DNA from 4 places in the Bacillus sp. ISL-75 genome. Region 3 is predicted to be linked to each of the others. Evidence: riboswitches for the same ligand, from Rfam matches in the RefSeq annotation. Region 3 holds a riboswitch; each other region holds the start of a gene.
The links. Region 3 has a riboswitch for thiamine pyrophosphate ahead of tenA (thiaminase II). Riboswitches for the same ligand answer to the same signal wherever they lie in the genome.
Positions count from the first base shown of each region.

Region 1 (4,914 bases), on a different contig from region 3:
TAAGTACCAATAAAAGTTTTTTGGATATTGAAGTAATACATAATTTCCTTAGTAACGATTCTTATTGGGTAAAGGGAATTGCTAAAGAATTAGTAGAAGCATCAATCGGGCGCTTTTCCGGAAAGCATTTTTTTTAATGGGTTTTATGCAAATGATAAAATCTTTTATCTTTACTTTGGTTATACTCATTGATAAGCAAAGTAAAGATAGGGGACTATTTTATCTATGGAAAGAATAATATTGTGGTCACTGCTCATAATCGGGATAACCCTATTGTTTTCTAGTTTAAGAAAACCACCAATCAAAAATTGGATTTTAATTTTTTCAGTGGCCTCTTGTTTTTCAACGTTTTTTGGTGTTCTTGTTGTAGAAGAGAAAATGCTCGAATATCCAGTGAGATTTTTAAGTAACTATTTTAGTTCCAGCCTTCTTTATGAAAATCTTCTATTTCCAGTTGTTTGTATTTACTTTTATCAAACGACTTATCGTTCAAGATATCTCAACATTGTTCTACAATGTATTTTGTACACCACTGTTTTAACGATAATTGAGTTTTTTTTTGAAAGATATACCGAATTAATTAAATACCATACATGGACATGGATATACACATTTATAAGCACCTTCCTTCTAATGATGTTCATCCGTTTCCTTATGCAATTGATAAACAGGAATGAAAGATATATTTAAGGAAGAATAGGGCGCAAGAATTGAACAATGATGGACTGTTTCAACAGTCCATTTTTCTTGGTCTTTAATCAGTTAAATGGCAGGTTTGTTCAATAAGAAAGTAGAATATTATGGGTTAATTTGCGGGTGTATTATATATTCATCTTTAATTTATATAATTATGCTAGTCGGTAATTAATTAGGAAAAATAATATTCTAATTAATTTTTCTATTATTTTTAACTAACAGAATTGTTTTATTATTCAGATATGTTATAATAGACCGATCTAAAAAAGAAAAGAGTGTTATAATGCGTAAGCATAAAAAATCATTTGAAGAGTTAATAAAAGAGAATAAGCAAGAATTACTTAAAGATAAACAAGCAATCGAAAAAATTGAAAAGCGTATAGAAAAACGCCATGAGGTTAAAAAGCTAGCTTAATATAGCTAGTTTTTTTATGGCAAGCGAAGCTGTTCGAAAAATTACTTTTACCGGTTCAACAGAGGTAGGTAAGGTACTTGTGAAACAATCTGCAGATACACTTAAGTGTGTTTCAATGGAGATGGGAGGTCATGCACCATTTATATATTTGATGATGCCGACATTGATTTAGCAGTTGAAGGGGCGATAAAAAGTAAATTTACTTCAGCAATCTAACAGACAAGTATGCACGTTCAATTTTGAAAAAGAAAAACATTTGACATTTCTGCCTGAAGTGTTAACATTATCCATGCAGGGAAATCATTACATGACAATTAAATAAATGACGCAATTCCGCTAGAGGTGCCTTTTTAAAGGGCTGAGATTGAAGTACTACTTCGGGACTCTATGAACCTGATCTGGGTAATACCAGCGTAGGGAAGTGGAAAACGGGATATTTGAAGAACGTATGTTTCTATTTCGAATTTTCGACCACTTTCTTACCTAAAGAAAGTGGTTTTTTGTTTTTCACTTTAGGCCTTCGAACTTCGGAATCTGCTTAAAAGGGGGAACGGGTATTTCAACTAGTGTAAAAGATAAAGAGTTACATATTATCTCCAATGGGAGAATGCCAATCGAACAGTTATGTGAAATTGTAAGCGAAATTCATCCATATATAACCGCGATTCATTTGCGGGAAAAACAAAAAACAGCCAAGGAACTTTTCCAAGCCGTCCAACGGTTAACAAATGAAAACATCCCACTATCAAAGATTATCATTAATGACCGAGTCGATGTTGCCTACGTTACAAGGGCTAGAGGAGTTCAATTAGCCTTCCATAGTTTAGATGCAGCGCTTGTGAAAGAAAATTTTCCTCAGCTTTTGCTCGGGAACTCCATCCACTCCTACGAGGAAGGACAACAAGCAAAAGAGAATGGTGCTGATTACGTGCTATATGGCCATGTCTTTCCTTCACAATCAAAACCGGGTAAGACCCCAAAAGGACTAGAGGAATTAGCAAGGCTCACCCAATTAGACATCCCGGTAATAGCCATCGGCGGGATCACACCTGAAAATACGGGGCAGGTACTTCAAGCAGGGTCAAAAGGGATCGCAGTCATGTCAGGAGTTTTAGATGCTCACGATCCATTAGCAGCAGTTAAGGCTTACCTAAATGTATTAAATGGAGATGAACAAAGTGGAAAATTCATTTGATGTGGCCATTATCGGAGGAGGAATTATCGGGTCCTCGATTGCCTATCAGCTCGCAAAAAGGGGAAGAAAAGTCGTCATAATTGAGAAGGAACGAGTCGCTTGCCAAGCGTCCAGTGCGGCTGCCGGAATGTTAGCAGCACAAGCAGAGCTTGAACAAGACGGTCCTTTATTCCAGCTAGCTTTAAAAAGTCAAGCGATGTTTTCAACGCTCGCAAGTGAGTTATTTGAATATACGGGAATTGATATTGAGTATGTGAATAAAGGAATGGTGAAAATTGCCGAAACCGAAGAAATAGCGATTGAAGTAAAAAAACAAGTCACCTTCCAAAAAAAATGGGATCCAACAATAACCTGGCTCGATGCAACGGAAGTTTGTGTGCTGGAACCATCTCTTTCACCAAGTGTAGCTGGAGGGATGTATCTCCCTCAGGATGGGCATGTGCAACCAGCAAAGTTAACACAAGCCTTTGTAAAGTCCGCGGAACATTTTGGTGCCAAAATATATGAAGAGACGGAGGTTCTGTCTTTTGTCTATGAAAACGGTCAAGTTAAAGGGGTAACCACCAGCAAGGGCGTCATCCATTGTGAACAGGTGGTTGTTGCCACTGGAGCTTGGGCGGCGAAATTAATGCAAGAATCAGGAATCGATATTCCTGTGTATCCGGTTAAAGGAGAATGCTTTTCGATTAGAACAGAAAAGCCGATCATCAACGCGACCATTTTCTCCGACAAACGTTGTTATTTAGTACCCAAACGAAATGGGGAAATTTATATAGGTGCGACTGTGATTGAAAATACCTTTGATACTAAGGTAACTCCTGAGGGGATTGCTACATTGATTGAAAGAGCGACTCAATTAGTTCCACAGATTAAGGAGGCAGCATGGGAGCGGGTATGGGCTGGAGTCAGACCGCAGACAGGCGATGGAATCCCATATATGGGCGAACATCCAAGCTGGCGTGGGTTGTTCGTGGCAGCAGGCCATTTTCGAAATGGGATTTTATTAAGCCCGATTACAGGGGAACTAGTTGCGGACCTAGTGTCAGGTAGATTACTAGATCAGGAACTACTCTCTGCTTTTCACCTAGAACGGCACAAAGAAACGGTTAGTTAGGAGGAAAACCATGGAGGTAGTAGTAAATGGCGAGTGGATCCAATTACCAGACCATATCGTATCTGTTTCAGATGTTCTCAATCATTATGACATCCAAGATAAGGTCGTTGTTGTGGAAGTAAACGGTGAAATATTAACCAGGTTAGAGCACCAAAGTACGAGAATATCAGATAAAGATCGAATCGAAATAGTCCATTTTGTAGGAGGCGGTTGACATGTTAAAAATAGGTTCATTATCCTTTCAATCTCGTTTGTTACTTGGTACGGGAAAGTATCCAAGCTTTGAAATCCAAAAGGCAGCAGTGGAAGTGTCGAAAGCTGAAATCCTCACGTTTGCGGTGAGACGTATGAATATTTTTGAACCAAGCCAGCCCAATTTTTTAGAACAGCTCGACACTCAAAAATATAAGCTTCTGCCTAATACTGCTGGAGCAAAAACAGCCGCAGAGGCGGTCCGGATCGCAAAACTAGCGAAAGCTTCAGGACTATGCGATATGATTAAAGTGGAAGTGATTGGCTGCGATCATACCTTGCTTCCTGACCCGATTGAAACCCTTAAAGCAACGGAAGAATTAGTGAAAGAAGGATTTATTGTCCTCCCCTATACATCCGATGACGTGGTTTTAGCTCGAAAGCTCCAAGAAGTGGGCTGTCATGCGGTCATGCCAGGGGCCTCGCCAATTGGTTCCGGTCAAGGGATCATCAATCCTGTTAACCTAGGCTTTATTATCGAGCAAGCTGTCGTACCTGTGATTGTGGATGCTGGTATTGGCTCCCCAGCTGATGCAGCATTGGCAATGGAATTAGGAGCTGATGGGGTGTTATTAAATACGGCTGTTTCAGCAGCAAACGATCCCGTCAAAATGGCTCGAGCCATGAGTTTAGCGATCGAAGCGGGACGATTAGGCTTTGAAGCCGGCCGAATCGAGAAAAAGAGATATGCGACAGCAAGCAGTCCCAAGGAAGGAATGAGTATCGGGTGAATCGTTACTCACGACAAGAACTATTTTCACCGATTGGGAAAGACGGGCAGCAGCTAATTTCTACGAAACATGTACTCATCATCGGAATGGGAGCACTCGGTTCAGGAAGTGCCGAGGCACTTGTCCGTGCTGGAGTAGGGAAACTAACCATTGTGGATCGTGATTATGTCGAATGGTCGAATTTACAGCGACAGCAGCTCTATGCTGAAGAAGATGCCAAAAACCGAATTCCCAAAGTCATCGCAGCCCAAAACCGCTTAACAGCGATTAACTCTTCGGTGCTGATTGAAGCAATCATTGGTGATGCCTCCGTCACCGAGCTTCTTGACTGGGCTCAAAATGTGGATCTGATGATTGATGCAACCGATAATTTCGAAACAAGAATGATCATGAATGATGTAGCACAAAAGGTGGGCATCCCTTGGATTTATGGGGCATGCGTGGGAAGCTACGGAATATCCTACACGATTATTCCAGAAAAAACACCTTGCCTTTCTTGTTTACTTGAAAC
Region 1 covers NZ_JAGGQX010000072.1:11,397-16,310, reverse strand. The annotation lists gene J7E63_RS29885 (CBO0543 family protein) at 226-690, shown strand; gene J7E63_RS26060 (FbpB family small basic protein) at 980-1,111, shown strand; partial or broken gene J7E63_RS26055 (aldehyde dehydrogenase family protein) at 1,113-1,321, shown strand; TPP riboswitch at 1,440-1,548, shown strand; gene tenI (thiazole tautomerase TenI) at 1,644-2,306, shown strand; gene thiO (glycine oxidase ThiO) at 2,281-3,420, shown strand; gene thiS (sulfur carrier protein ThiS) at 3,431-3,634, shown strand; gene J7E63_RS26035 (thiazole synthase) at 3,636-4,403, shown strand; gene J7E63_RS26030 (thiazole biosynthesis adenylyltransferase ThiF) at 4,400-4,914, shown strand, end outside.
Region 1: linked by a shared signal. The riboswitch ahead of tenI (thiazole tautomerase TenI) and the one ahead of tenA (thiaminase II) in region 3 are both predicted to bind thiamine pyrophosphate.

Region 2 (4,914 bases), on a different contig from region 3:
AATTTTTCATAATTCAGCCAGCTCCTTAGCGCTTTTTCTTTTTCGATAAGCCCAATGGTTAGTTGGCCCGTGTCCCTGCCCGATCTCCAAATGGTTCTCAATTGCCGCCTGAATAAAATCCTTTGCTTTACATACTGCTTCATATAGAGTTTCCCCTTTTGCTAGTTCAGCAGTAATTACTGCGGAAAAAGTACAACCGGTTCCATGTGTGTTCTTTGTCTGAATTCTCTTGCTGGTAAAGTAGTAAAATTCCTTTCCATCAAATAATAAATCAGTGGATTCAGACTCATTTTCATCATGGCCGCCCTTAATCACGACATTTTTTGCGCCTAACGAATGTAGTTTTTTAGCAGACTCCAGTTTATCCTCCACAGTCAGAATCGACATACCCGTTAGTACTTCCGCTTCTGGAATATTCGGGGTGATTACCGTTGCTAGCGGCAATAAGTATTTTTTCATGGCAGAAATGGCTTCCATTTGCAACAAGGAAGCGCCACCTTTAGCAATCATGACTGGATCGACAACAATATTTTGCCATTGATAATTTCTAAGCTGTGCAGCGACGGCCTCGATGATTTCAGCATTAAAAAGCATGCCTGTTTTCACCGCATCCGTACCGATATCTTCGCCGATCGCTTCGATCTGTTTTACGACTGCCTCAGCCGTCATTGGATAGACAGCATGGACGCCTAATGTATTTTGGGCCGTTACTGCAGTCAATGCCGACATCCCGAAAACATCTAGTTCCTGAAATGTCTTTAAATCCGCTTGAATTCCTGCTCCACCGCCGCTATCAGAACCAGCGATTGTTAATGCTTTTTTCATTTAAATTACCCCCAGTTATCGATTGAATTTTTTAACAGAAGCATGTGAAATGATATCTTCGGAAGAAACTAAAGTTAATTGGTTTAAGAATTCGATTTGGAAACTTCCAGGTCCCATTTCAACTGTTTTTGCTGCTGCCTTCTCTGCCGCGATTCCATAATACGTTAAAGCAGCCACTGAAGCTTGAAGCAGGTCCTTCTCCACTCCTGCAAACGCTCCAATCACAGAGGTTAATAAACAGCCAGTGCCTGTCACCTTCGTTAAAATTGGATGTCCATTTGACACGACATAGGTTGTTTTCCCATCCGATACGACATCCTCTTTTCCAGTGATGACGACAAGTCCATTCAATTTTTGTGCTGAAGTAATAGCTAGTTCAATGATATTTCCTTTTACATCCCCAGCATCGACGCCCTTGATTTCCCACTTTTCACCAACCACATTGGCAATTTCGGCTGCGTTTCCTCTAATCACAGAGACTTTTACCTCGTTCATAATTCGTTGCGCGGTTTCGGTTCGATATCGAGTAGCCCCCGCACCAACCGGGTCAAAAATGACGGGAACACCGGATTCATTGGCCGCTTTTCCGGCAATGATCATCGATTCTACTGTCTGTGGGTTTAATGTTCCAATGTTCAATACTAATGAACTTGCAATCTTGGCCATATCTGCGACTTCCTCAACTGCATATGCCATAACCGGTGAGGCACCAAGGGCAAGGAGCCCATTTGCTGTAAAATTTGTGACGACAACATTAGTAATATTATGTACAAGCGGGTTAACCTTTCTAACTTCTTCCAACGTTTCATACAAACTGTTTTTTTCCATCTCAATTTCCCCGTTTCTTATTTAAAATAAAGGTTCGGTTAAACTTGGCCGATGATTTCCGCTCCATCAAATTAGCTTTAAAAATAAACAATGACCTTTAAACAGCCAAAATAAAAAAACCAGATCCATAAAAGGACCTGGTTAGTTAGTCAAAGAAATAATTAACATTCACTTGGCTACTTTCCTACGCTGGTATTATCCAGATCAGGTCCGAAGGGTTGAAAATTTCACCATTTTCTCTCAGCCTGTTTACAGGGCACCCCTAGTAGATCTAATACTTTATTTAATTAACTACATAATATTCCTATGGTACTAGAATGTAAAGGAAAAAGTACCAGTTAACATAACATTATTATTGTTGTTTGCTTTTATATGGGAAAGTAACAATAAATGTTGTCCCTTTATCTTTTTGGGAATGAATTTCTATCTGTCCATTTAATTTTTCCAAGCTTCTCTGCACCAATGATAAACCGATTCCCCGATTTTCACCCTTGGTAGAATACCCTTTGATAAATAAGCGATGTCTTACATCCTCATCGATTCCTTGTCCTGTATCATGGACCTCCAACGCTAGGACTTCATCGTAAAAGTCAAACCTTAAGGTAACTTTTTTATGTGGACGGTCCGCAACAGCATCTAGTGCATTATCGATTAAATTCCCGAGAATCGTTACCACTTCATGGGTTATTTCCTGCTGCTGTGGTTCAGGTAGACTTCCTTCCCCATCAATGATTAATTCACATCCATTTTCCCTAGCGAAGCTAAGTTTTCCTAAAATAAAACCTGCTAAAACAGGATCTTTAAAACGACTGACAACAAATTCTACTTCAGTTTGTTGGTGATCGACAATTTTGGTAATATATGACGAGACCATTTGATAGTCTTTCATATGAATTAAACCTGATATTACATGCAGTTTATTCATGAATTCATGTGACTGGGTTCTCAGTGCTTCCGCGTATAGCTTTACACCGGTTAATTGTTCAGCTAATTGCTTGATTTCGGTTTTTTCTCTGAATGTAGCAATCGCACCGACAATCTTTCCTTTGACAACCACCGGAACCCGATTGGTTAAAATGGTAATATGATTGATTTCTTGTTCTTGGTCTAATTGAGATTCCCCCGTTTCTAGAACAGAAGATAGCATAGAATTTGGCATGTAGTCATCCACTTTTCTTCCTAAAAAGGACCCATGAATGCCAGCTTTTTGAAGAAGTCGGATCCCCTCATTATTTACAAGAGTGGTAAACGCATCCTGGTCAACTGCCAAAATTCCTTCCTTTGTGGATTGGAGCATCGCACTACGTTCCTCAACCAATTTTGCCATCTCACTCGGCTCAAGTCCAAAAAGAATCGCTTTGATTTTTCTAGCTAGAAAAAGGGCTCCTAGAATCCCAACTAGAATTCCTACTCCCACACCGATCAAAATAATTTTCCTACTTTGTTCGATCGCCTGATTAACTTTTTCTAAAGAAATCCCAACCGCGACTGCTCCTATTTGTTTATTTTCTTGATCATACACCGGAACAAATGAGCGTAAAGACAATCCCAATGTCCCTTTGGCAATGGAAATATGCTCTTTCCCTTTTAAGACTGGTCCTTCATCCCCACCGACAAAATGCAAACCTAATAGGTTGCGGTTAGGATGTGATTTTCTTGTTCCATACATGTCCATCACGACGATAAATTCAACATGCGTTGACTGTTTAATATCATTCGCAAATGTTTGGATATCCTTCTCTGCTGTTTTATTTTTAAGTCCATTAATGACAATTGGTGACTGTGAAACAATCCTCGCAATATCTGTTGCTTTCTCGGTTTGGCTTTTCTCTGTTTCTTGTGAAATTCTGTTGGTGATTAAAATCTCGGTTACTAACAATGCCATCACGACCACGATACAAACCAGCAGGGTTATCGTCGATTGTAAACGAAGTTTTGGTTTGGACAACCTTATTTTCCACCCCAACATGATTCCCCCTTTCTCACAGGCAAGCTTTTCAAGGTATTTGCGTTAAACACCGTAACGGTTGATTGGTCTTCCGACGCCGCCGTAATGAATATGAATCTTGACTTTTCCTTCTTTTTCTAAGTAATCAAGGTATCTTCGAGCCGTTACCCGAGCCATTCCAATGCTTTCCGCCACTTCTTCCGCAGAAACAGGTTCTTTTTCCTGCGAAATAAAATGGGTAATTTTTATTAACGTATTCATATTTAATCCCTTGGGCAAACTCTCTCTTTCGCTTTCTTCTTTGCTATCAATAAATAAAATTTGATCGAGCTCCTCCTGTAAAAGAGCTTGCTTTTCTCCTAATTTGGCTCGATAGTTTTTATAATTATCAAGTGACTTTTTAATTCGATCAAAGGTAAACGGTTTTATGATGTAATCAACAGCCCCTTGTTGTCGAACACGGTGGATGGTTTCTATATCGCTCGCAGCTGTTATCGCTATCACATCCACAGAATAGGCCTCTGAACGAAGTTCGCTGAGCATTTCCAATCCACCCATATAAGGCATATAAATATCGATAATCGCCAGATCCGGACTGAGTTCTTTCACTAATCTTAATCCTTCCATCCCATTAGAGGCGATTCCGATAATCGAAAACCCTTCAATCCTATCAATGAATTGGCGGTGCACCTCTCGAACCATCGGATCATCTTCAATCAATAGTACTTTTAACGGAAACATCCCCTGCTCCCCCTTACATTAAATGAAATTATTTTTTCACTTTATATTATTATCATGGCCTATTTTATTGAAATAGTAAATTCATAGATAGCAATTTTGTTCGATTTTTATGAGAGTTAACTAAGGTATTTTCTATAACAAAAGGAACAATAAGACCAATATGACCAAAATCTTACTATTGTCTGAATTTTCATTTATTATGTCCTTGGGTGCGATGAAAGCGTTAACAGATTTACTAAACAAAGGGGTGTATGTGGAAATGAAAATTAATTTTAAAAATTTGACCGTCCAAGTATTATTGGGGATCGTACTTGGGATTGTCATCGGATTTCTTTTTCCGAAATTCGGTACAGAATTAAAGGTTTTGGCGGATATCTTTATCAAGTTAATTAAAATGGTCATTGCTCCAATTGTATTTTTTACAATAGTCATTGGCATCGGTAATATGGGGGATTTGAAGAAGGTTGGGCGTATCGGCGGGAAAGCGCTCCTGTATTTTGAAATTGTAACGACGTTTGCCTTGGCTATTGGTTTGCTCTTAGTTAATGTGATCAAACCTGGATCTGGGTTTA
Region 2 covers NZ_JAGGQX010000006.1:29,226-34,139, forward strand. The annotation lists gene thiE (thiamine phosphate synthase) at 1-10, opposite strand, end outside; gene thiD (bifunctional hydroxymethylpyrimidine kinase/phosphomethylpyrimidine kinase) at 7-825, opposite strand; gene thiM (hydroxyethylthiazole kinase) at 841-1,653, opposite strand; TPP riboswitch at 1,818-1,927, opposite strand; gene dcuS (DcuS/MalK family sensor histidine kinase) at 2,006-3,607, opposite strand; gene J7E63_RS01935 (response regulator) at 3,665-4,342, opposite strand; gene J7E63_RS01940 (dicarboxylate/amino acid:cation symporter) at 4,602-4,914, shown strand, end outside.
Region 2: linked by a shared signal. The riboswitch ahead of thiM (hydroxyethylthiazole kinase) and the one ahead of tenA (thiaminase II) in region 3 are both predicted to bind thiamine pyrophosphate.

Region 3 (4,914 bases):
TAAGAAACAGTCGAAGACGATTGCCCTGATTGTTCCAGATATTAAGAACCCGTTCTTTCCTGAAGTGGCAAGAGCGATCGAAGATGTGATGAGCAGTCAGGAATATACATTGATCCTCTGTAATTCGGATGGGCAAGTGGAAAAGGAAATCATGTATTTGGATGTCATGAAGCAGAAATATGTGGATGGAATTATTATTGTCACGAGTACATTGACGCCTAAGCATATTAAAAATAAAGACATCCCAATCGTGGCGTTAGACAGGCCAATCAGTAGTGATCTCCCCTCCGTTTCCGTTAACAATTTGGAAGGCGCAAGGCAAGCGGTTCAGTATTTGAAGAAGATTGGCTGCAAAAAGATTGCCCATATTCGCGGTCCGCACGACATTAGTAATGCGGATGAACGGTATAAAGGCTACTTAGCTGAGGTGGAGAACGAACCGTGGTTTCATCCAGATTTAGTGGTGGATGGAAATTATCATGTGGAGCAGACAACAGAGGCGGCCACGAGGTTACTGATTACGAATCCTGATATTGATGGGATCTTTGCAGGGAACGACTATATGGCAGTTGGCGTCTTAAAGGCGGCCAGAAAGCTGGGGATTCGGGTACCAGACGATCTCTCGTTAATCGGTTTTGATGGGATCCAGCTGAGCCAATTAACCAGTCCTGAAATCACGACGATGGCTCAGCCAATTTATGAATTGGGCTCTACAGCCGGTGAGCTGTTGCTAAAACTGATTGAAGGAAAGACCGTTCCAAAGCTTGATCATCTGTTTGAAGTTTCATTAATGAAAGGCCAATCTACAAGGGCTTAGGAGTGATAACATTTGAAAAATAGAAAAATAACTGTCATCGGCAGTATCAATATGGATTTAGTGACGAGTACCCATCGAGTACCGATCCTTGGGGAAACGTTGATGGGGGAATCCTTTCATACGATTCCTGGAGGAAAGGGCGCTAATCAGGCCGTGGCCGCTGCAAGATTAGGCGCGGATGTGACGATGATTGGCTGTGTCGGCCAGGATTTATTTGGCCAGGACTTATTGAAGCATTTGAAAGAGCAGGGTGTCAATGTAGACAATGTGGAACCGGTTACAGATACCTCGACAGGAATCGCCGCGATTACCATCTCGAATGGAGAGAATCAGATTATTGTAATTCCAGGTGCGAATTATCATGTGACGCCTGCGTTTGTTGCATCGTTTGAGGAAGTGATTGCAAAAAGTGATATCTTGTTGCTGCAGCTCGAAATACCACTTGAAAGTGTCGAAAAAGCAGTCGAGCTTGCCCACAAGCATCAGGTAAAGGTTGTCTTGAATCCTGCACCGATTCAGCCGCTTTCGGAGGAATTGCTAGAAAAGGTCGATTATCTTACTCCGAATGAGTATGAACAACAATTACTCTTTGATTCGGTCGAATGGACGGAGCAAGAGCGGCAAGCGATGCTAAAGAAATGTATTATTACCAGAGGTTCAAAGGGGATTACTTTTTTTCAAGAGGAAAAAGTGGAGATTCCTAGTTTTAAAGTAGATGTTGTGGATACGACGGGTGCAGGGGATTCCTTTAATGGTGGATTCGCGTATTCAATCAGTCAAGAGGCGTCTTTGGCGGAGGCCTGCCAGTTTGCGACGGCGGTTGCGGCCCTTTCGGTTACCAAGCTTGGAGCCCAAGGCGGCATGCCGACGATGGAAGAGGTTCAGACGTTTTTACGGGAAAGGAAGGAAGAATTATGAAGAAAAACGGCATATTAAATAGTCACATTTCCGAGGTCCTTTCAAGGCTTGGTCATACGGATACCATCGTGATTGCTGATTGCGGACTGCCAATCCCGGAAGAAACGATCCGAATTGACCAAAACAAACAACCGCAAGCCCCTTCATTTATGAATGGGGTTAGGTTGTTTATTTATTATATTTTTTAAGAACAAGTGTTCTTTTAAATTGGCATTAGTTGGAAATATTTGATATAATAAGGATATGAAAAGTCTAATTCAATATAAAAGAAAAGTAATAATAATGTAGTATATTCATGCAAATACAATGTGGTTTGGTGCCCTAAATATAGAAGAAGTGTATTGGTGGATGGAGTAGATGAAAGACTTAAATCTATTCTATTAGAGGTTGCAGAAGAGACAAAATCTGAAGTAATCGAAATGGAAATTATGCCAGATCATGTTCATCTACTTGTTGAATGTGATCCTCAATTTGGAATTAATAAACTAATAAGAATGATGAAAGGAAGAAGTTCTCGTTACTTATGCAGCGAATTCCCATGGTTAAAAAGTAGAATTCCTTCTCTATGGACCAATAGCTATTTTATTTCCACTGTTGGCGGAACCACGCTTGATGTTGTAAAACAGTAAATAGAAAATCAAAAAGGAGTGTAAAACCATGGCGTCATCAAAAGAAAGAACGCCCTCTTTTATCGCAACGATTCGATTAAGAACGAATGCTAAGGAAGGAAAGTTGCTTTTGATGTTATCTTAATTTTGTGCCTGTCACGCCCCGAAATTTGTCATAGATTGATAGGGTGTTAGAGGGGGAGAAGTGTTCACGCACTTCTCCTTTTTTTCTTTATTTTATGGCAAATGAGGGAGCTTGAGTGGGGAAATTTAGTTCCGGGGAGTAGTTTATCAGCGGATTTTTGGGAGATATCAGCGAATTGGGCCATTTTATCAGCGGAAGTCGAACTTTTATCAGCGTTTCTAGCGTTTTATCAGCGATTCTGTATCATTCTAGAAATTTACGACATTTTCTGGATAATAATTGGAAATACCTTCAAGTTTCTGTGCATCTATAATTCATTTGGTTTATTTTTATAATTAAGATTTTAATTGATTGACAAGATTAACCATCGAGTGTAGAGTGAAGGTTAAATTAATAGGAAGACCACTAGGGGAGCCGTTTTTTGGCTGAGACGAGAGTTATCTTGGACCCTTTGAACCTGATCTAGTTCATACTAGCGTAGGAAAGTGGAGTTCGTGTATGGATAGATATAATTATTCAGCCGCTCCATTTTTGGGGCGGTTTTTTCGTGCTTGAAAATTCAGCCGCCCCCTACTAGTGTCTTTCCATTAAAACCAATAAGGGGGCAAAATTTTATGAGTTTTTCAGCAGAGTTAAGAAAAGAAGCAGATCCTATTTTCGATGCAATTTTTGAACATCCTTTTGTGCAAGGGATAGCTAATGGGGAATTACAAAAGGAACAATTGATTCATTATGTTAAACAGGACTTTGAGTATTTGAATTCGTTTATTCGCATCTATGGTATAGCGGTTTCGAAGTGTGAGAATCGTGAAGAAATGGATATGTTTAATACGCAGATTTCTTTTATCTTAAACAGTGAAATCCATCCTCATAATAACTTTTGTCAAGTAGCTGGTGTTCCCTACGAGGAATTACAAGGATATCCGTTATCTCCCTCGGCTCTTCATTACACGCGTCATATGCTTACCGTTGCGCACGAAGGTACATTAGGGGAAATTTTAGCTGTGTTGTTGCCATGTCCGTGGACGTATTGGGAAATTGGGAAAAGATTATTAACGGAGGTCAATCCTGATCGTTCTCATCCCTTTTATGATTGGATCAGTTTTTATGGAAATCGTACCGATTCGATTACCACGAAATTTTGTGCCCGTCTTGATGAGTGGGCAAAGACAGCAACAGAGAGAGAAAAGGAAAAGATGAAGGATCATTTCTTAATCAGTTGTCAGCTGGAATATATGTTTTGGGATATGGCCTATAAACTTGAAGAATGGCCTGTGAAAATGGAGGTAGTGAAATGATGACTTGGAAAATGAAAGAAGTCGTTCTTGCTGTGATTCTAGCGGTCGCTTGTGGAGTGATCTATTTAGGATGGTCGACGCTTTGGATTCCCATTTCCGCTCTTGTCGGACCGGTGGGTGCAGGTTTTATGTTTGGAATTTGGGTGATTGCTAGTCCAATAGTGGCGTATATTATTCAAAAACCGGGAGCAGCGCTTATTGCAGAGGTTGCAGCGGCCGCAGTAGAGTTATTAACTGGAAGTCATTTTGGTTTGTCTGCCCTTTTAGTAGGTGTTTTTCAAGGGATTGGTGCAGAAATCGCATTCGCAATATTCGGATATAAACGTTATAACCTATTTACTTTAATGCTATCAGGGGCTTTTGCTGCGATTGGCAGCATGATTTATAACTTAATCGCCAACGGTTTAGGTTATTACTCGATGAAAGTATTTTTTACAACATTAGGAATTCATGTTATCAGCGGAATAATTCTCGGTGGACTGTTAGCGAAGGTCATTGTTGATGCACTTGCAAAAACAGGTGTGTTAGAACAATATGAACTGATGAAGGAAAAAAGGAAAAGGGAAAACGTCGATGGACATGTTTCTGGGATGTAAGGATCTTTCGATTCGATTTTATAATCGCTCTGAAAAAATACTCAGTCATATTACTTTATCCATCAATCAAGGCGAGAAAGTATTAATATTAGGGCCTAGTGGGAGCGGGAAATCGACGTTGATTTCCGCTCTTTCAGGTATTATCCCTGAGCATTTGGAGGCAGAGGTAAGTGGCGAAGTATTCTGCAGGAAAGATGCCGGTGTGATGTTTCAAGATCCTGATTCGCAATTTTGCATGCTTCATGTCGATGAAGAAATTGCGTTTAGTCTCGAAAACCGATCGATTCCGCGCAACGAAATGGACCCCATCATAGCTGAGTTGATGGATAAAGTAGGGCTGATGGTCGATAAGAAAACACCCATTGAAACTCTTTCAGGTGGGATGAAACAACGATTGGCGTTAGCTTGTTTACTGGCATTAGAACCAGAAGTCATCTTCTTTGATGAACCAACAGCCCAGCTAGATCCTGCAGGCCGGAATGAGATATTTGTTTTATTGAATCAATTAGCCCAAAAGACAAACCATACGATG
Region 3 covers NZ_JAGGQX010000017.1:12,934-17,847, forward strand. The annotation lists gene J7E63_RS07285 (LacI family DNA-binding transcriptional regulator) at 1-817, shown strand, start outside; gene rbsK (ribokinase) at 830-1,735, shown strand; partial or broken gene J7E63_RS07295 (RbsD/FucU domain-containing protein) at 1,732-1,902, shown strand; partial or broken gene tnpA (IS200/IS605 family transposase) at 2,005-2,364, shown strand; TPP riboswitch at 2,886-2,989, shown strand; gene tenA (thiaminase II) at 3,103-3,786, shown strand; gene J7E63_RS07310 (ECF transporter S component) at 3,786-4,382, shown strand; gene J7E63_RS07315 (ABC transporter ATP-binding protein) at 4,360-4,914, shown strand, end outside.

Region 4 (4,914 bases), on a different contig from region 3:
AACGACTACTTTAGGTATGATAGTAATCACACAAAAAAAGAGCACAATGTAATCGATGATCCTTTTACATTGCACTCTTATTTCTAATTGATTATTTAATCGCATCTTCTAAGAACTTGGTATGTTCCAAATATTTTAAACGATAGTTTTTCCCCCATTCATACATGGATTCCAGGATCGGCATTAAGGACTGCCCTAGTTCAGTTAGGGAATATTCTACCTTTGGCGGAACCACAGGATAAACTTTACGGTTTATAATTAGATCTTCCTCTAGTTCACGCAATTGATTGACAAGCATTCTTTGTGTTATGTCTGGAATGATTGATTTTAATTGATTAAAACGCAGCACTCCATGCTTTCCTAAATGCCACATAATCAGCATTTTCCACTTTCCGCCGATGACATTTAAGGTTAATTCCTTTTCACAGTTAAACGTTTTTTCATCAAAACGACTCAATATCCTCACCCCATTTTAAATACACTCTAAACCTACGGTATATTTTTCTACACTATATGATTTTAAAGTGCGTACTTTTTTTTTAGAATATTTAAAATATAATTGAAATTGTAAGAAAACTCAATACATTTATTAGGAGGAATAAACATGGAATTACAATTAGCACTAGATTTGGTCAATATTGAAGAGGCAAAACAAGTAGTAAACGAGGTTCAGGACTACATTGATATTGTAGAGATTGGAACTCCAGTTGTGATTAATGAAGGACTTCATGCCGTAAAAGCAATTAAAGAAGCTTTCCCCTCTTTAGTTGTTCTTGCCGATTTGAAAGTGATGGACGCTGGTGGATACGAAGTGATGAAAGCATCCGAAGCAGGAGCGGGGATCGTCACGGTTTTAGGGGCGACAGATGACGCAACCATTATTGGTGCGGTAGAAGAAGCAAAGAAACAAGGATCAAAAATTCTGGTAGATATGATTAATGTTAAAGATATTGAACAGCGCGCAAAAGAGGTCGATGCCCTCGGTGTTGACTACATATGTGTTCATACTGGATATGACCTTCAAGCTGCAGGTGAAAATTCATTTGAACAGTTGAGAACAATTAAACGTGTCGTTAAAAATGCAAAGACCGCTGTTGCAGGTGGAATTAAATTAGAGACACTTCCAGAAGTGATTGAGGCACAACCAGACTTAATTATCGTAGGAGGTGGCATCACTGGTCAAAAAGATAAAAAAGTTGTTGCTTCCGAAATGCAGAAACTAATTAAACAAGAAGCACTTGTTTAAGGTAAGGATGTCATTGCAATGGAAACCACTTACTATTTAACAAAGGTGATTGAAGAGCTTACTTATTCTTCCCTTCAAATATCTGATTTTGAAGCCGAACAATTAGTCAATTCTATATCAACATCATCAAAAGTCTTTGTAGCTGGTGCAGGAAGATCCGGACTAATGGCCAAGTCCTTTGCCATGCGAATGATGCACATGGGGATTGATGCCTATGTAGTCGGAGAAACGGTGACTCCAAATATCGGAAATAGGGATTTACTCATCATCTGCTCTGGTTCCGGTGAAACGAGAGGATTGGTTTCCATGGCAGAAAAAGCGAATAACATTGGAGCTAAGGTAGCGCTTGTAACGATTTCTCCTGATTCTACCATTGGCAAGCTAGTTGACATGACTGTTCAGATACCTGGCTCACCGAAAGATAAAGAAACCAGTCAATATCACACGATTCAGCCGATGGGTTCCCTGTTTGAACAAACGTTATTATTATTTTTTGATGCTTTAATCCTAAGATATATGGATATTAAGCATTTAGATTCGACAACTATGTTTAGTAGACATGCAAATCTAGAATAATATTATAGTATTTTCTATAGTAACTTAACACTACAAAGAAAGATAAGGGGCTCACCTCCTCTTTCTTTGTTTGTTTGTTAGTAGTTCTACTTTATAGAATGGCGGTAGGACTTTTACCTTACATTCGGGAAGGAAAGCTACTTCATTCCCCTGACATCCAGTCTGAATCTATTTCCCCTTTGTCTATCTCCAGATTTTTTACAACAAAAATTATAATTTTTGGGTTATTTTTTGGGAAGTTGTTTTACATCAATAAAAAATGGTTGTTAAATTATGTTACATAACTATTCAAAATATTGTCAAAGGATTTTACTATTATGATTGTGTAAAAGTTGCTACACAGGAGGATGATTGGAATGTCCGGAGTAATACATAAATCAATGTTGCTTCTAACTCTATTAGAGCCAAATGGCGAAAAAGAAGATTGGAGTACAACCGAAATAAGCCGAGAATTAAAGATCCCGGTACAGACGGTACACAGATTACTTAACTGTTTGTGCGAAGTTGGCTTTGTTGTTCAAGATAGAGAAACACGAAGATTTCGTCTCGGGACTAAAATAATGGAATTAGGTTTCTCCATTAGAGAAAACATGTCCGTTCGTAATGCTTCTTTACCTTTTTTAATCAAATTATCGAATGAAACGAAAGAAAATGTGAGATTGTCAATCGCTGAAGGATCCGAAGGGGTAGTAATCGAATCTGTTAATTCAGTAAATCCCATCTATAATTTTAATACAGGTGTGGAGTGTATACGTCTACCTCTATCCATTGATGCCGCCAACAAGGTGATTTTAGCTAATTTAAGTTTTAGGCTGAGGGACAAAATTATCACAGAACTAACTGAAAAGGATATAGTTAAGGACAGGACTGATTTAGAAGAAGAATTAAGATTAATCAAACAACATGGTTTTTCCATAACACCTGGTGAAAAGACTACGGGACTAACAAATATTGCAGCTCCAATTTTTTCATGGGATAACACTGTAGCTGCATCCATTAGTCTATCTATCAATTCGGCAAGTCAAAATAATCAATTGAATAAAATAATTGATTCACTTTTAAAATATGCAAATGCCATTTCAGAAGAACTAGGATGGAGAATAGGCATGATAAAAGCTTTAAGATAATATTGTTCTAAAAACGAATTTTTTAATAAATAGTCAGTCATACTTATCTACTATTCATCTAAGGTATTAATAATTATTCGACATTTCTTACAATGGTGATAGTATTATACATGCAGGTAATTATTACAAATTAATATAGAAAACAAATCCTCTAGAGGTGCCTTTTTAAAGGGCTGAGATTGAAGTGCTACTTCGGGACTCTATGAACCTGATCTGGTTAATACCAGCGTAGGGAAGTGGAAAACGGGATATTTGAGTGCGCACGCATATCATTTCAAATTATCAAACCACTTTCTTACATGGAAAGTGTTTTTTTTGTTTTTCACTTGTTTCAATTAGCGAAATTTTTTAAGGGGTGACGCGAATTTTAACGAAAGCTAAAGAGTTACATATTATTTCAAACGGTAAGATGCCAATCGAGCAGTTACGGGAGATTTTAATCGATATACACCCCTATGTAACGTCGATTCACTTACGGGAAAAGCAAAAAACAGCAAGGGAACTTTTTCAAGCGGTGGATTTGCTTTCCAAAGATATCCCCCTATCAAAAATAATCATTAATGACCGGGGGGATGTCGCTTTCGCTACAAGGGTGTCAGGGGTCCAATTAGCCTTTCATAGTTTAGAGTCAGCAATAGTAAAAAAAGCGTTTCCGGAGTTAAGGGTGGGAAGTTCCATTCACTCTTATCATGAAGGTGAAAAAGCTCTCCAGGACGGTACGGATTACGTGTTGTTCGGCCACGTCTACCCTTCCCAATCTAAACCAGGATGGACAAAGGCAATTTCTGTTCCCATGGAGGTTCCTGAGTTGTTGTACCATAGCCACGGACTCCTTCACTAATTCCCAGATTTGATAGACAACAGCTTCTTTATATGGGGAAGTTCATATTCTTCAATTTTTATTCTCACGTTAATTCCTCCTTTTTCTCGTATAAAATTATTCTAGTAATTCGTATCGGTAGCAACACAAATAACTCCGTTCGAATAAATTGAAGCGGAGTTACTATAAGTTTTGAAAAATCCCTAATTAATTACAGCATTTTATATATTTCAATAAGGTTCCTATCTGGGTCTCGAAAATGTGCAATACGTGATCTCCATTCTTTACGATCGTGTGGTTTAGTAATAAATTCAATCCCATTTTCTCTTAAACGGTTATAAGTCTTATCAACATCTTCTACTTCAAATTGAAGTAGAAATTTTGATTGAGATTCCCCTTCTAAAAATTTATTTTCCTCTCCGACCACTTCTTCCATGGCTTTTCGGGATAAAAGCTCGATTTTCATTTCTCCATTATTGAAAAGTGCATATTCCATTTCTTCTTCATACCAACTTATTGGAAGTCCTAATAAATCTTTGTAAAAATTGGAGCTTTTTTTAAAATCATTAACCAACAGTCTAATTTGTAATAACTTCAATTCAAACCCCTCCTTAATGTTGAGTAGTACGTCCCGATGTTAAACTAAATAACATCTTCTGATTAACTTCAATTTACTTACGAATAATCCCTTCTCTTATTCAAGAAAATGGCCCTAAACATAAAGAAAAAGCACAATTCTTGTTTCAGAATTGCGCCCGATAAATGAATATTATTTTTAATCTTCTTTACTTTGTTTTGCTTTAAAGAAATTCCCCCCTTTTGTTTTTCATCATCAGTTCCCCAATATATTTTTTTGTCCATCTTTTCTAGTTTTGGGATATGTTTTGAACAGTGAATATAGGCTTCATCAACTTTGATAAGAACCCAACGTTCGGGTCTATTTCCTTCTTTTTCTTTAATATCCTTCTTTATCTTTTCTGTCATTTTTAGTGATGATAATTGTCCATTCTCTAGAATAGAAGCTTTACCATTAACATGTAACCCAATGCAATACTCAAAAAAATCTATAAACATTAATCCGATATGGGGATTTTCAATAATGTTCCCTAAACTTGCCATAACACCATTCCCCTTATATCCAGGAT
Region 4 covers NZ_JAGGQX010000075.1:521-5,434, reverse strand. The annotation lists gene J7E63_RS26325 (winged helix-turn-helix transcriptional regulator) at 92-457, opposite strand; gene hxlA (3-hexulose-6-phosphate synthase) at 605-1,246, shown strand; gene hxlB (6-phospho-3-hexuloisomerase) at 1,265-1,822, shown strand; gene J7E63_RS26310 (IclR family transcriptional regulator) at 2,179-2,949, shown strand; TPP riboswitch at 3,093-3,201, shown strand; gene J7E63_RS26305 (thiamine phosphate synthase) at 3,305-3,790, shown strand; gene J7E63_RS26300 (VOC family protein) at 3,981-4,367, opposite strand; gene J7E63_RS26295 (pyridoxamine 5'-phosphate oxidase family protein) at 4,445-4,914, opposite strand, start outside.
Region 4: linked by a shared signal. The riboswitch ahead of J7E63_RS26305 (thiamine phosphate synthase) and the one ahead of tenA (thiaminase II) in region 3 are both predicted to bind thiamine pyrophosphate.